One region of the Bacillus sp. KH172YL63 genome, then DNA from elsewhere that is predicted to be linked to it. Evidence: predicted binding sites of a transcription regulator. Region 1 holds the regulator's gene; the other holds the start of a gene.

Evidence for each region. Region 1 encodes LexA, which represses DNA repair genes until DNA is damaged. Its sites were predicted from a motif close to CGAACATATGTTCG; they were not measured.
Region 2: uvrB (excinuclease ABC subunit UvrB) is a predicted target of LexA. The motif match lies at 5,876-5,889, and genes of this name have one in related genera.

What each region holds. Positions count from the first base shown of each region.
Region 1 is NZ_AP022842.1:1,687,818-1,695,609, forward strand. It holds gene KH172YL63_RS08340 (methionine gamma-lyase family protein) at 1-1,120, shown strand, start outside; gene KH172YL63_RS08345 (MerR family transcriptional regulator) at 1,269-1,682, shown strand; gene glnA (type I glutamate--ammonia ligase) at 1,721-3,055, shown strand; gene lexA (transcriptional repressor LexA) at 3,163-3,783, opposite strand; gene yneA (cell division suppressor protein YneA) at 3,941-4,267, shown strand; gene KH172YL63_RS08365 (YneB family resolvase-like protein) at 4,287-4,937, shown strand; gene KH172YL63_RS08370 (DUF896 domain-containing protein) at 5,042-5,275, shown strand; gene tkt (transketolase) at 5,475-7,478, shown strand; gene sirA (sporulation inhibitor of replication protein SirA) at 7,676-7,792, shown strand, end outside.
Region 2 is NZ_AP022842.1:3,726,611-3,734,402, reverse strand. It holds gene KH172YL63_RS19115 (TrkH family potassium uptake protein) at 1-790, shown strand, start outside; gene serC (3-phosphoserine/phosphohydroxythreonine transaminase) at 1,287-2,366, shown strand; gene KH172YL63_RS19105 (phosphoglycerate dehydrogenase) at 2,369-3,544, shown strand; gene KH172YL63_RS19100 (alpha/beta fold hydrolase) at 3,634-4,401, shown strand; gene KH172YL63_RS19095 (HD domain-containing protein) at 4,475-5,116, shown strand; gene KH172YL63_RS19090 (CsbA family protein) at 5,153-5,422, shown strand; gene uvrB (excinuclease ABC subunit UvrB) at 6,012-7,792, shown strand, end outside.

The sequences.
Region 1 (7,792 bases):
TGATTCCCACTTCATCCCTTCAACAGGATATGGTTATGACGATGCAGGGCGTGATACGTTAGAGAGTATCTATGCATCCGTTTTCGGCGGGGAGTCGGGGCTTGTGAGACCACAGATCATTTCTGGTACACACGCAATCTCCATTTCCTTATTCGGGGTGCTTCGTCCTGGCGACGAACTCGTATACATAACCGGGAAACCATACGATACCCTTGAAGAAATCGTAGGGATCCGGGGAGAGGGCACCGGTTCGCTGAAAGACTTTCATATCGGATATCAGACGGTTGATCTGGATCCTTCCGGAAAAGTTGATTTCGATGGTGTTGCCAAGGCAATCACATCCAATACAAAAATGGTGGGCATCCAGCGCTCTAAAGGCTATGCAAACCGGCCGTCCTTTACGATAGCTGAGATAAAGGAAATGATTGATTTTGTAAAAGAGATCAATCCACAAATCGTCGTGTTTGTTGATAACTGCTACGGTGAATTTGTCGAGGACATGGAGCCGTGTCATATCGGGGCCGATTTAATGGCCGGATCCCTGATAAAAAACCCGGGTGGCGGTCTTGCCAAAACGGGCGGATATATCGTCGGGAAAAAGGAGTTCGTTGAAGCGTGCTCCTACCGTATGACCTCACCGGGGATCGGTGCCGAGGCAGGGGCGTCCCTGTACAGCTTGCAGGAAATGTATCAGGGGTTTTTCCTTGCTCCCCATGTGGTGGCGCAATCGTTAAAGGGGGCCGTGTTCACTTCGGCACTTCTGACTGAGCTCGGGATGAATACGAATCCTTCACCTCGTGCAGAACGGACCGATTTGATTCAATCTGTTCAATTTGATGACAGAGAGAAGATGATTGCATTTTGTCAGGCCATTCAGTTTGCGTCACCAATCAATTCCCACTTTACGCCACAACCTGACTATATGCCAGGGTACGAAGACGATGTCATCATGGCGGCGGGGACTTTCATTCAAGGTTCAAGCATCGAATTGTCAGCCGACGGTCCGTTAAGACCTCCATATGTTGCATATGTACAAGGCGGGTTGACCTATTCCCATGTGAAAATCGCTGTCGCATCTGCCGTGGATCAATTAATAAAAAAAGGTTTACTGACCTTATAAAAAGGATAATAAAGGAGTAATTGGATAGTCTAAAGCTGACTATCCTTTTCTTTTGAAATTTAATGTAAGAAAAGCTAACATAAGATTGACAGAACTCCTGACATTACATATAATGAATTCAAGAAGGAAATATAAAGGAGGAATCAAGATGAGCGGAAGTGAAATTCGTCGAACGATGGCATTATTTCCTATCGGTATTGTCATGCAGCTCACGGACTTAACGGCTCGTCAGATTCGATACTATGAAGAGCATGGACTGATCACCCCGGCACGAACCGAAGGGAATCGCCGCCTCTTTTCCTTGAATGACATTGATAAGTTACTTGAAGTGAAGGATCTGTTAGATCAAGGTATCAACATGGCCGGAATCAAGAAGATTTTTTCTGTGAAAGGGCCGGATGAAAGCAAAGTAGTATCTGACGTAAGTGAAAAGGAAGAAAAGGCACGACAAGATCTATCTGACGAGGAACTTCGTAAATTGCTCCGAAATGAATTGATTCATTCCGGTCGATTTAATCGATCTACTCTGCGTCAAGGCGATATGTCTCGCTTTTTTCATTAAATATAAACCTTTAATAAACTTGAGGAGGAATTACGTAAATGGCAAAGTATACGCGTGAAGATGTTTTAAGATTAGCGAATGAAGAGGGTGTTAAATTCATTCGATTACAATTCACTGATATTTTAGGTACAATCAAGAACGTGGAAATCCCTTTGAGTCAGCTTGAAAAAGCACTGGATAACAAGATGATGTTTGACGGGTCTTCAATTGAAGGATTCGTGCGCATCGAAGAATCTGATATGTATTTATTCCCGGATCTTGATACATGGCTTGTATTCCCTTGGACAGCTGAAAAAGGGAAGGTTGCCCGCCTGATCTGTGATATCTATAATCCAGACGGCACGCCATTCGAAGGAGATCCCCGCAACAACCTAAAACGCATCCTGGGTGAGATGGAAGAGCTTGGATTCACTGACTTCAATCTTGGGCCTGAACCGGAATTCTTCCTCTTTAAATTAGATGTAAACGGCGAACCTACGCTTGAGTTGAATGATAACGGTGGTTATTTCGACCTTGCGCCAACAGACTTAGGAGAGAACTGCCGTCGCGATATCGCGCTGGAACTTGAGGAGATGGGCTTTGAAATCGAAGCATCTCACCACGAAGTGGCTCCTGGTCAGCATGAAATCGATTTTAAATATGCAAATGCATTAAAAGCATGTGATGATATTCAAACATTCAAGCTGGTTGTTAAAACGATTGCCCGTAAACATGGTCTGCATGCGACATTCATGCCTAAACCATTGTTCGGTGTAAACGGATCAGGTATGCACTGTAACATGTCCCTTTTCAAGGACGGAGTGAACTCTTTCTTTGATGAAAAAGGAGATCTTCAGCTGAGTGATACTGCGCGTCAATTCCTTGCTGGCATCATCAAGCATGCGACTGCATTCACAGCGATTACAAACCCGACAGTAAACTCTTACAAGCGCCTTGTTCCGGGTTATGAAGCGCCATGTTACGTTGCATGGTCTGCACGCAACCGCAGCCCATTAATCCGTATCCCTGCTTCCCGCGGACTGAGTACACGTGTTGAGGTGCGCAGTGTCGATCCGGCAGCGAACCCATACCTTGCAATGGCTGTATTACTTGCAGCAGGTCTTGATGGTATCAAGAACAACCTTCCTGCACCTAAACCAATCGACAGAAACATTTACGTGATGGATAAGAAGGAGCGTGAAGAAGCAGGAATCGTAGATCTTCCGGCTACATTACACGCAGCACTTGAAACATTGAAAACAAATGACGTCATCGTTAAATCCCTTGGAGAGCACATCTTCGAACATTTCGTGGAAGCGAAAGAAATCGAATGGGATATGTTCCGTACGCAAGTACACCCATGGGAGCGTGAACAGTACATTCAAATGTACTAATTCGCCACTATAAACAAAGCCGTACTGCAGGTGAATTGTCTGCAGTACGGCTTTTTCTTCGTTTCAAAACAAAAAAACGGCTGCGCATCATTGCGAGCCGTTTTTCATTAATGCACTTGTCTATATACTCCGACTACTTTACCAAGTATTGAAACATTTCTTAAGATGATCGGGGCCATGGTTGAGTTTTCCGGTTGAAGGCGGACATAATCCTTTTCTTTGAAGAAACGTTTGACCGTCGCTTCATCTTCCTCGGTCATCGCTACGACGATATCTCCGTTGTTCGCCGTTTGCTGCTGGCGGACAATGACGAAATCTCCATCGAGTATCCCTGCCTCGATCATACTATCACCCATGATCTCAAGCATGAAGACCTGTTCATCAGAAGGTGCCATCCTCTCTGGAAGAGGGAAGAACTCTTCGACATTCTCCACTGCCGTGATCGGCTGACCGGCAGTGACTTTACCAATCAATGGTACATTTACGACCCTCTGACGGGGGATCGTGTCCTCTTCAAGATTCAGTATTTCAATCGCTCTTGGCTTTGTCGGGTCCCGGCGGATGAGTCCTTTGCTTTCCAATCTTGCCAAATGTCCGTGGACGGTAGAACTGGAGGCAAGACCGACTGCTTCCCCTATTTCACGGACGGAAGGCGGATAACCTTTTACCCTTACTGCGTCTTTAATGTATTCTAGTATATCTTGTTGTCGTTTCGATAGTTTTGTCATGTGCACGCACCTCGATTATAGATCTTATGTTCCCATTATAGCATGTCTTTCCAATTGATACAAACATAAGTTCGAATAACTGTTGACACCAAACGGATGTTCGTATTAGAATGGATATAACAAAACAGAACAAACATTCGTATGGAGGCGTTTTATCATGTTAACACATATTTGGAACCGTTTCTCTTATATTATTATATTATTTGTTTTCGCCCTTTTATCTGCAGCATACCTTTTAATCACAATGGCAAGCGAGCCGTCGTATCAAAGTATTACCGTACAGGACGGAGATACCCTTTGGACTATTGCCAAACACTATAATGAAGAATATTCTATGACAATGGAAGAATTCATCGCGTGGGTGGGGGAAGAGAATAATCTCACAACATTTTCAATCAAGCCAGGGGATTCACTGATCCTGCCGATCGAGAACCCAACCCTGTCAACCCACTCCGGTTATGAGCTCGTTATGAATGAAGAATAGAAGAATAGAGGGATAATCAATGAAGGCAGTCGTATACTGCAGAGTCAGCACAAAGAAAGAAACACAGGAAACATCCTTGGAACGACAGGAAGAAGAGCTGGTGAAGCTTGCCGGGGAGCTTACTTACGAAGTGGAAGCCATCATCAAGGACCAGGCAAGCGGATTTGAACTGGATCGGCCAGGTGTATTGGAACTTCTGGACCTGATCAAGGACCCATCCATCGGAGCTGTCCTGATCCAGGATGAAACGAGAATCGGCCGGGGAAATGCAAAGATCGCACTCATCCACTGCTTATTAAAGGAAGAGGTCAAGATCATCAGTCAAACCCACAGCGGAGAGCTGCATTTATCCGAATCTGATTCAATGGTGATCAATATTGTCAGTATGGTAGAAGAATATCAACGGAAATTACATAATTTGAAAATCAAACGTGGGATGCGAAGGGCTGTCGAAAACGGTTTCCAGCCACATAAAAACCTAAAGAACAAAGGCAATGTGGACGGCAGGGAGCGGATTGAAGTGCCGGTGGAAGAAATCGTGCGTCTGAGAAAGAATGAATTGACCTTTGCCGAAATTGCAGCAACCTTGAGAGGCTTTGGTTATGATGTCTCAAAAGCGACGGTACATAGACGTTTTAAGGAGTATATGGCATCTGTCGAAAATGCGTAATGCTTGTTTTATCTTCCCTAATCTAGTAACATGACGATAGTATTTGCATTCAGCTATTACATTCGAATCTATTGCTTACTATGCATTAAAGGAGTTTTTCATATATGCTTTCCAAATCAAAGATGAATCGTATCAACGAACTCGCGAAAAAATCAAAGAGCACAGGTCTGTCAGAACAGGAAGCGAAAGAACAGACAAAGCTCAGAAAAGAATACTTGGAAACATTCCGTCAATCCATGAAGGGTACGATTGAAAATACAAGAATCTTCGACCCCGAAGGTAATGAAGTGACACCTAAGAAAATTCAGGATATTCAAACCAAAAAGAAAATGCATTAAGGAACAAGCTGTCTGATCCATAGTTGATCAGGCAGTTTTTTTGTTATTACTATTTCCCGGAAGTCAAAAAATAACCCGGAATACAGGGGTTTTTCGTTTTCAAGGATGATAAACTCATGTTATCATTCAAGATAGTTGTATAAACTGCCAAAGAAGATTAATATTAATAAGGTACATTAAAAGGAAGGATGTCTGACAAATGTTTGATAAAACAGATCAATTAGCAATCAATACAATTCGTACATTATCTATCGACGCCATTGAAAAGGCGAATTCAGGACACCCTGGCATGCCGATGGGCGCAGCTCCGATGGCTTATGCACTTTGGACAAAGTTCATGAATCATAATCCGAAAAATCCTGAGTGGTTCAACCGTGACCGCTTCGTATTATCAGCTGGACATGGTTCCATGCTTTTATACAGCCTTCTTCATTTATCCGGCTATGACGTTTCTATGGAGGACTTAAAACAATTCCGTCAATGGGGCAGTAAAACGCCAGGACATCCGGAATACAAACATACTCCTGGAGTAGAAGCTACGACTGGCCCACTTGGTCAGGGTATCGCGATGGCTGTAGGTATGGCGATGGCTGAAAGACATATGGCAACTACATACAATAAAGACCAGTACAATATGGTCGACCACTTTACATATTCCATTTGTGGAGATGGGGACTTAATGGAGGGAGTTTCTTCTGAAGCTGCTTCTCTGGCTGCCCACTTGAAATTAGGTCGTCTTGTTGTCCTGTATGATTCCAACGATATTTCTCTTGATGGGGATTTGGATAAGTCGTTCTCTGAAAGTGTCAAAGGACGTTTTGAATCTTATGGTTGGCAATATATCCGCGTAGAAGATGGAAATGACTTAGAGGAAATTTCAAAAGCGATCGAAGAGGCACAAGGGGATACGTCCCGTCCGACAATGATCGAAGTGAAGACAGTTATTGGATATGGTGCGCCGAATAAATCCGGTAAATCTGCCGTCCATGGTGCTCCACTTGGTGAGGACGAAATGAAGCTTACCAAAGACGCATATCAGTGGACGTTCGATCAAGACTTCCACGTACCGGATGAAGTGTACACTCGCTTCGAAGAAACAATCCAGCAGGATGGTTCACGAAAAGAAGAAGAGTGGGCGAACCAATTCATCAAATATAAAGAAGATCACCCTGAACTTGCTGCACAATTAGAAGCGGCAATCAAAGGGGAGCTTGCTGAAGGCTGGGATAAAGATATCCCTGTATACGAAGAAGGAAAAGCACTTGCAAGCAGAGCTTCTTCCGGACAAGTATTGAATGCAATCGCAAAAAATCTCCCATCATTCATCGGAGGATCAGCTGACTTGGCGGGTTCAAACAAAACGATGATCAATGATGAAGCAGATTTCACACCTGAATCGTATGAAGGACGCAATATTTGGTTCGGTGTACGTGAATTCGGAATGGGAGCTGCTATGAATGGTATGGCGCTTCACGGTGGCCTTCAAGTATTCGGCGGTACATTCTTCGTATTCAGTGACTACCTGAGACCTGCTATCCGCCTTGCAGCGCTAATGGGACTTCCTGTCACATACGTATTCACCCACGACAGCATCGCCGTAGGAGAAGATGGCCCTACGCATGAACCTGTAGAACAACTTGCTTCACTTCGTGCAATGCCAAACCTTTCTGTCATCCGTCCTGGAGATGGAAATGAAGTGGCTGCAGCATGGAAGCTGGCATTAGAATCCAAAGATCAGCCGACGATGCTTGTTCTGTCCCGTCAAGACCTACCAACGTTAAAAGGTACTGGGAATAAGGCTTATAATGGTGTAAGCAAAGGTGCATACGTTGTGTCTGCATCTGGAAAAGACCAGCCGGATGCTCTGTTGATCGCCACTGGATCTGAAGTGCACCTTGCAGTAGAAGCTCAAAATGTCCTTGAAAAAGACGGCATCAGTGTATCTGTTGTCAGCATGCCTTCTTGGGACCGCTTCGAGAAACAATCTAAAGAATATAAAGAATCCGTATTGCCTAAGAGTGTGAAAAAACGTCTTGCAATTGAGATGGGCTCTCCACTTGGCTGGGATCGTTATGTAGGCGACGAAGGTGACATCCTTGCAATCGATGGATTTGGTGCTTCTGCCCCAGGAGAGAAAGTCATGGAAGAGTATGGCTTCACTTCGGAGAATGTAGCATCACGCATCAAAGCATTACTTCAGTAGTAGAATATCTAAGAGAGGTCAGCTCCTTGCACTCTTTAAGGAGTTGACCTCTCTTTCTTGTGTGGGATGTCGGCACCACACCGTGAATGAATGGTCAAGGCGTTCGACAAAACTAGTGTAGATTTTTAACAATTTATGACAATGACTCCCTTCTAGTTGATTTATACTAGATGAAAGAATGGCAGGAGGGAGAAACGGTGAGAAATTATCAAATCTATTGGGTTGAAGAGACGTTTGTCCAGCACTATTACGGTCGGGAAAGAATGTTCTATCAATTGTTTTCTGAATGGGAAGCAAGTACAGGAGAGCTTCAT
Region 2 (7,792 bases), 2.0 Mb from region 1:
TTTGATAGGATACGTCGGAAGCCCGGTCATCAATTTGACGATTTCGTTCCTCTTCATCGTGGGCGGGATCGGATTCACCGTCCTTGTGGATCTGTGGAAATCAAAGTCGATCCGGAAACTTTCCCTTCATACGAAAATCATGGTCCTTGGAACCTTCATCATCAATGTGGCCGCGTTCCTGATGATATTCGTCCTTGAATACAACAACCCGAATACACTGGCCCAGCTGCCGCTTCCCGATAAGCTTTTCGCCTCTTACTTTCAGGCGGTCACGCCGAGGACAGCCGGTTTCAATTCCCTGGATTACGGAGGAATGGAACGCTCGACCCTCCTCTTAACAATTCTGCTGATGTTCATAGGGGCAGGGAGCGCTTCGACGGGAGGGGGCATCAAGCTAACGACGTTTGTGGTAATTTCCTTAAGTGTGTTTGCGTTCCTGCGGGATAAGAAAGAGATTCGCATCTTCCGCCGTACGATCGGTCAAACCCATATATTCAAAGCGCTCGCCATCTCCATGATCTCCGTGTTGCTTGTCTTTACGGCACTGTTCTTCCTTGAGATGACCGAAAGCGACGCTACATTCATGTCACTGGTTTTCGAAGTTGTTTCGGCCTTTGGCACAGTCGGGTTGTCGATGGGGATCACCGCATCCCTTTCTACCGTCGGCAAATGGATCATCATCGTCGTCATGTTCACCGGGAAGCTCGGCCCGCTTACCCTTGCCTTCTCACTTTCAAGGCCGGATAAAGAGAAAATCCGTTATCCGAAAGAAGATATTTTAACAGGTTAATAGGAATGACCTTGGTTTTCTTGCTTCCTTCATACAGGAAAGCGGGAAGCCTTTTTTGTTTGCGCTGCTATTGGCATGTGCTGATGAGAATATCTATTTTTCGACAAGGGGATCATATCTGGTGAAAAGCGGCTCATAAAGCAGGTGGGGTGGTTGTGCAGGATCTGTAATCAGGAGAAATACCGGCTGTGTGTTAACAAAAAGGAGATGTCAGTGAAGGTTCTTCTTAAAAACCATCCATTCCCCCGCGAAATCACCTTCAAATGAGCATATCATAAGCTTCCTCCCAATCCCTCCTGATTCACTCCCTGAGAGTGAGCGTGCCCCAGCTAAAAGACACCCCCAACTTTCCAAAAACACCAAAGAACCCCTCATACTCTCGCAATAGTCTGAAAACCATCCCGTTAAGCGTTTTCATCGGGCTTGATTCCTGTTGACTAAACGGGCCGCCGACAGTATACTGTTGAAAAATTCTGAACTCTTGGTGGTGCTATCGTTGAAGCGAGTGTATAATTTTTCTGCCGGTCCGGCTGTGTTGCCTGAACCTGTGTTGCGTAAAGTGCAAGATGAGTTATTGAATTATGGGGAAACAGGCATGTCTGTGATGGAATTGAGCCATCGCTCTGCCCCGTTCCAAGGGATTATCGACGGAGCAAAGTCTTTGCTCCGTGAATTGCTTTCGATCCCGGATGATTATCATGTCGTATTTATGCAGGGCGGGGCCTCTCTGCAGTTTTCGATGATTCCGCTGAATCTGTTGTCAGCAGGAGAAGAAGCAGACTATATCCTGACGGGAAGCTGGTCGAAAAAGGCGGTCAAGGAAGCGGAAAAAGCAGGAGGGGTGCGGACGCTAACGCCTGCTGAACCGCTTGAAATCCCGGCTTATAAACCGGAAAATTTCTCGCCAGAGTCAAAGTATGTACATATCACATCAAACAATACAATTGAAGGAACCCGTTTTCACCAATGGCCGGATACAGGGGGGATCCCGCTTGTGGCGGATATGTCTTCCCATATCCTTTCCGAGAAGATAGACGTTTCATCGTTCGGGCTCATTTATGCCGGGGCACAGAAAAATCTTGGTCCTTCAGGTGTGACGGTTGCCATCATCCACGACAGTCTCGTTGGAGGGGCACCTGATACTTGCCCGACGATGCTTGATTATGAGACGTATGTGAAAAACGATTCCCTCTATAATACACCGCCCACTTTTTCGATTTATGTGTTGAAGCTTGTGCTTGAGTGGGTGAAGGAGAACGGTGGGGTAGAAGGCATGCAGAAGCTGAACGAGAAAAAGGCAGGCCTGTTATACCGTTTCATTGATGATTCACAGCTTTTCCACAATCCCGTACCTGAAAAAAACCGTTCACTGATGAACATCCCGTTTTCCACAAAGGATGAGGAACTGAACGCCACGTTTATTAAAGAAGCGGAAGCTGCCGGATTCCAATTTTTAAAAGGTCATCGTTCCGTAGGAGGAATGAGGGCCAGCCTGTATAATGCGATGCCTCTTGAAGGGGTGGAAGCACTTATTGATTTCATGGGGAAATTTGAATCGAAACAAGGAGGATTTTGAAAATGATTTCTATTAATACCTACAACGCCATCAGCCAGAGCGGACTTTCACTGATCGAGGATGACTTGAATTACCACCTGAATGGGAAGGGAGATCCGGACGGAATCCTTGTCAGATCGAAGAATCTCCATGACTTTGCGTTTCCTGCATCAGTTAAAGCAATCGCACGTGCCGGCGCAGGGGTGAACAATATCCCCGTCGATTTCTGCACGGAAAAAGGGATCGTCGTATTCAATACGCCAGGAGCCAACGCCAATGCAGTCAAAGAGCTTGTCCTTGCCAATTTGATCGCCTCTTCCCGTAACCTTTATTCTGCCGTCGGCTGGACCCATTCACTGAAAGACTCGGAAGAAGATGTGCCAGGGACCGTTGAAGCGAAGAAAAAGGAATTTGTAGGCAGGGAGATCAAAGGGAAAAAGCTGGGGGTCGTCGGATTGGGTGCAATCGGTGTCCTCGTGGCCAATGATGCTCTTGCCCTCGGAATGGACGTTGTGGCATATGATCCGTTCATCTCAGTCGATGCTGCCTGGAGATTGTCCCAGGATGTGAAGCGTGCCCATCAGATTGAAGAGGTGTGGGCAGAATGTGACTTCGTGACGCTCCATATCCCACTGTCAGACAAAACGGCGGGCTTTGTAGGTGAAGAGGCCTTCAGGAAGATGAAAAAAGGGATGACGATCCTGAACTTCTCCAGAGGGGAGCTTGTTGAGGAAGACTTCCTATCACATGCCTTGGAATCAGGAACCGTCCGGAAATATGTGACAGACTTCCCGAATAAAAAGGTGCTCGGCATGAAAAACGTCGTACCGGTCCCCCATCTGGGTGCTTCTACGATTGAATCAGAAGAGAACTGTGCCGTCATGGCAACGAAACAGCTGAAAACCTATCTTGAAACAGGGAATATCAAGCATGCGGTCAACCTGCCGGATGTTGAGCTTCCGTACAGCGGGAAAATGCGGGTGACCGTGATGCACCAAAATATCCCGAACATGGTTGGACAAATCGCAACGGTCCTTTCAGGCTACGCCGTCAACATCGCAGATATGATTAATCGCAGTAAGAATACGTGGGCATATACGATGATCGACTTGGATCAGAAGCTGTCAGAGGAAGACCAGCAGCAAGTGAAGACCGGGATGAAAGAAATCCAGGGAGTGGTTTCCGTCCGCCTCATATAAAGGATTAGGCAAACAATCTTAATTGTGTGACTAGAACCCCCTCAGCCGGAGAACAATGTGTATAAATAGGTTGAGGGAGGATTGGTCGTATGCCGTGCATACATTTACACGACAGGGACTTATATTATGAAGATATAGGAAAAGGGACCCCGCTCCTTTTCATCCATCCCCCGGGCATGGGGAGGATGACTTTCATTAAGCAGCATAGCCTTTCCAGCCATTTTCGCCTCATCATCCCCGATTTAACAGGGCACGGGGACTCATTCACGTTGAAACAGCATTGCGGCATTGACGAGTTTATCGCTGATATCAGCGCTGTCCTTGATCATTTGGACATTTCCCGTTGTGTAGTGATTGGATACTCTGCAGGGGGAGTCATTGGACAAGCCTTCTCCCGCTCCTTTGAAGAGCGGGTTTCCTTCTTAATTCTAATCGGTGGTTATCCTAAAGTGACGAACCCGAAGCTTAAATGGATGCATCATATTGGGATGAGAATGACCCGTCATCATCCATCCCGACTGGCTGACATCATCTCGAGGGCCCATTTCAGGGACCGGTCCGACCGGGAAACGCTACGGAAACATATGTATAAGGCGAACCCTTATATTTGGCATCATTATTACATGGAATCGCTCCATTATGATGGCATACAGCAGGTGGAAAGCCTCTCTGTCCCACTTCTCTTAATATATGGGGAGTATTCGGATTGGATCAATTCTCACGCATCTTTATTCGATGATTGCCACCCGAAAAAAATCTATACCATTCAAGGTGCCTCCCATCAGATTCCCACACGTTATCACCATGCACTAAATAACATATTGATAGGAGAAATAGGAGAGTTCGAAAAGAGATGAATGAATAATCTTTGCCCTTATTTTTTCTACTTGGTACTATTTTTATAAAGAATTACAAGGAGAGGAGAATATTATGGGCATCCACCATTATTTCAAAAGCTTATCAGATCTCGAAACCCTCACCCGCTGTCCAGGAAGGTTCAAGTACCACGAACACAATGTGGCCAGCCACTCATTCAAAGTGACGAAAATCGCCCAATTTCTTGCGACAGTTGAGGAACAGGAAGGAAAGGAATTGGATTGGAAATCGCTGTACGAAAAAGCGTTGAACCATGACTATGCAGAGTTATTTACAGGAGATATCAAGACGCCTGTGAAATATGCCTCTGGAAAGCTCCGGGAACTGTTCAACCAGGTGGAGGAGCAGATGGTGAATAAATTCATTACAACTGAGTTCCCTCCACAGTTTCAGGAAGTGTACAGGGAACGGTTTAAAGAAGGAAAGGACGAGACGATCGAAGGAAGGATCTTAGCGGTCGCAGATAAAATTGATCTTCTTTACGAATCGTTTGGGGAAATCCAAAAAGGGAATCCTGAACCTCTCTTTATCGAAATCTACCAAGAAGCATTGTCCACAATCGTAAAGTATAAAGATATGGCGTGCGTTCAATACTTCCTGGAATACATCCTTCCCGACATGCTTTCGGAAAAATTCATCCCTCACAGTGAATTGAAGGAGAGAACCAAAAAGCTGATACGAGAAGGGGATCAATAGAATTCCCTTTCCAGATAGGGGAATCTTCGGTAGAATATGTGTTATTCCCTTATCTTTCAAGGAGAGTTGACCGTGTCCAAAATAATATTAGGCATATTTCTGCCAGGATTACTTGTCGTTTTGTTCGCCCGGGTGACGTACAACCATTATGTCGGTTTGATCTTGACCGTTGCCCTCATTGCGGCTTCTGTGTCGAAGGGGTATACAGACTCCTGGGTACTGATTGTCATAGACGCGGCTTCATTGACCGCCGGATTTTGGTATAGTGACCGGATGATGAAGAAAGCGAAGAAAAGTGCGAAATGAATAGAATCATGTAACAAGGCTGCCCTTACTATTTAAGGGCAGCCTTGTTTTATTTGGTGCTTTCTTTTCTTTGAGAGGATATCCCCTTGAACAGCTAGTAATATTAAAATTACCAATAGAAAAATGGATAAGCAAACGGTATTTATGCGCCTAATTGAATCATTCGCATTCAAGCTTCTTTTATTGTGGATAAAAAATGGAATTGTGTGAATAAACGAAAATAAATAGAGTTATTCACAGCTTGAAACCGTAAACATCGACATTGTTCACAAAAAAAATGACGAATTGTGAGTAAATAAAGAGATTTTCCACAAGCGTAATACACTTATACACATAGTTATACACAGATTGTGCATAGACATCCTCAGATTTTGTCGAATTGCTGTCTGGAGCTGCAACCACTTGGATTATTTGGAACTTATCCACAGAAAAACAGATTGAACAAAATAAAAACGAACTTTTGTTCGCTTATTAATGGTTAAGATCAAGAGGAATGTGGTAGAATGTGTATAGATGAATGGACAGTGTTTAAACAGGGTAAAAGTAGGTAAATACAAGGTAGCAGTCCTTTAATATAGGAGGTTTCGCGGTGAAAGATCAATTCGAGCTCAAGTCTAAGTATAAGCCTGAAGGGGATCAGCCCCGGGCGATTGAGAAATTAGTGGAAGGCATCAATGAGGGGAAGCGTCACCAGACCCTGCTTGGGGCGACGGGGACAGGAAAGACATTCACTGTGTCCAACGTGATCCAGCAGGTGGAAAAGCCCACCCTCATCATTGCACACAATAAAACATTGGCAGGACAGCTCTATAGTGAATTCAAAGAGTTTTTTCCTGAGAATTCCGTTGAATATTTTGTCAGTTACTATGATTACTATCAACCTGAGGCATATGTCCCGCAAACGGATACCTTCATTGAGAAGGATGCAAGCATCAATGATGAAATCGATAAACTGAGGCACTCTGCCACATCTGCCTTATTCGAGCGGAAAGATGTCATCATCATCGCCAGCGTCTCCTGTATTTACGGTTTGGGTAATCCGGAAGAATATAAAGAGCTCGTTCTGTCCCTGCGTGTCGGCATGGAAATCGAACGAAACCAGCTGCTCCGGAAACTTGTGGATATCCAGTATGAACGGAATGACATCGACTTTCAGCGGGGGACTTTCCGGGTAAGGGGAGACGTCGTTGAGATTTTCCCGGCTTCCCGCGATGAACACTGTATGCGTGTAGAATTTTTCGGTGACGAAATCGACCGGATCCGTGAAGTGGATGCCCTGACAGGTGAAATCATAGGAGACCGGGATCATTTTAGACTATTCCCGGCTTCCCACTTCGTCACCCGGCAGGAGAAGATGCAAGTTGCCATCAAGAATATTGAGCAGGAGCTTGAAGAGCAGCTCGCCATCATGAAAGAGGAGAATAAGCTTCTGGAGGCGCAGCGCCTGGAACAAAGGACCCGCTATGACCTGGAGATGATGAGGGAGATGGGCTTCTGTTCCGGAATCGAGAACTATTCCCGGCATCTTACGCTCAGGCCGTCAGGTTCGACGCCATACACCCTAATCGACTATTTTCCAGAAGACTTCCTGATCGTCATTGATGAGTCCCACGTGACCCTTCCTCAAATCCGGGGAATGTTCAACGGTGACCAGGCCAGAAAAAAAGTGCTCGTGGACCATGGCTTCCGTCTGCCGTCGGCGATGGACAATCGTCCGCTGCGCTTTGAAGAATTCGAAGGGAAAACAAACCAGCTTCTCTATGTTTCTGCGACACCGGGCCCATATGAAATCGAACACAGCCCTGAGATGGTCGAGCAGATCATCCGCCCGACAGGACTGCTCGACCCGATCATCGAGGTCCGTCCAATCGAAGGGCAGATTGATGATCTGCTGGGTGAAATCAACGAGCGAATAGAGAAGAACGAACGTGTCCTCGTGACCACCCTGACAAAGAAAATGTCAGAGGATCTTACAGCCTACTTAAAAGAAATGGGCATCAAGGTCCAGTACCTTCATTCTGAAATCAAGACGCTGGAACGAATCGAGATCATCAGGGATCTCCGCCTTGGTAAATATGACGTGCTCGTCGGGATCAACCTGCTTCGGGAAGGCTTGGATATCCCTGAGGTTTCCCTCGTCACGATATTGGATGCCGATAAAGAAGGCTTCCTTCGTTCCGAGCGGTCACTCATCCAGACGATCGGGCGTGCTGCCCGTAACAGCAACGGCCGGGTCATCATGTATGCGGATAAAATCACAGACTCCATGCAGAAAGCCCTGGATGAAACGGCGCGACGCCGGACGATTCAGGAAGAATATAATGAAAAGCACGGTGTGACACCGATGACCATCCAAAAAGACATCCGGGA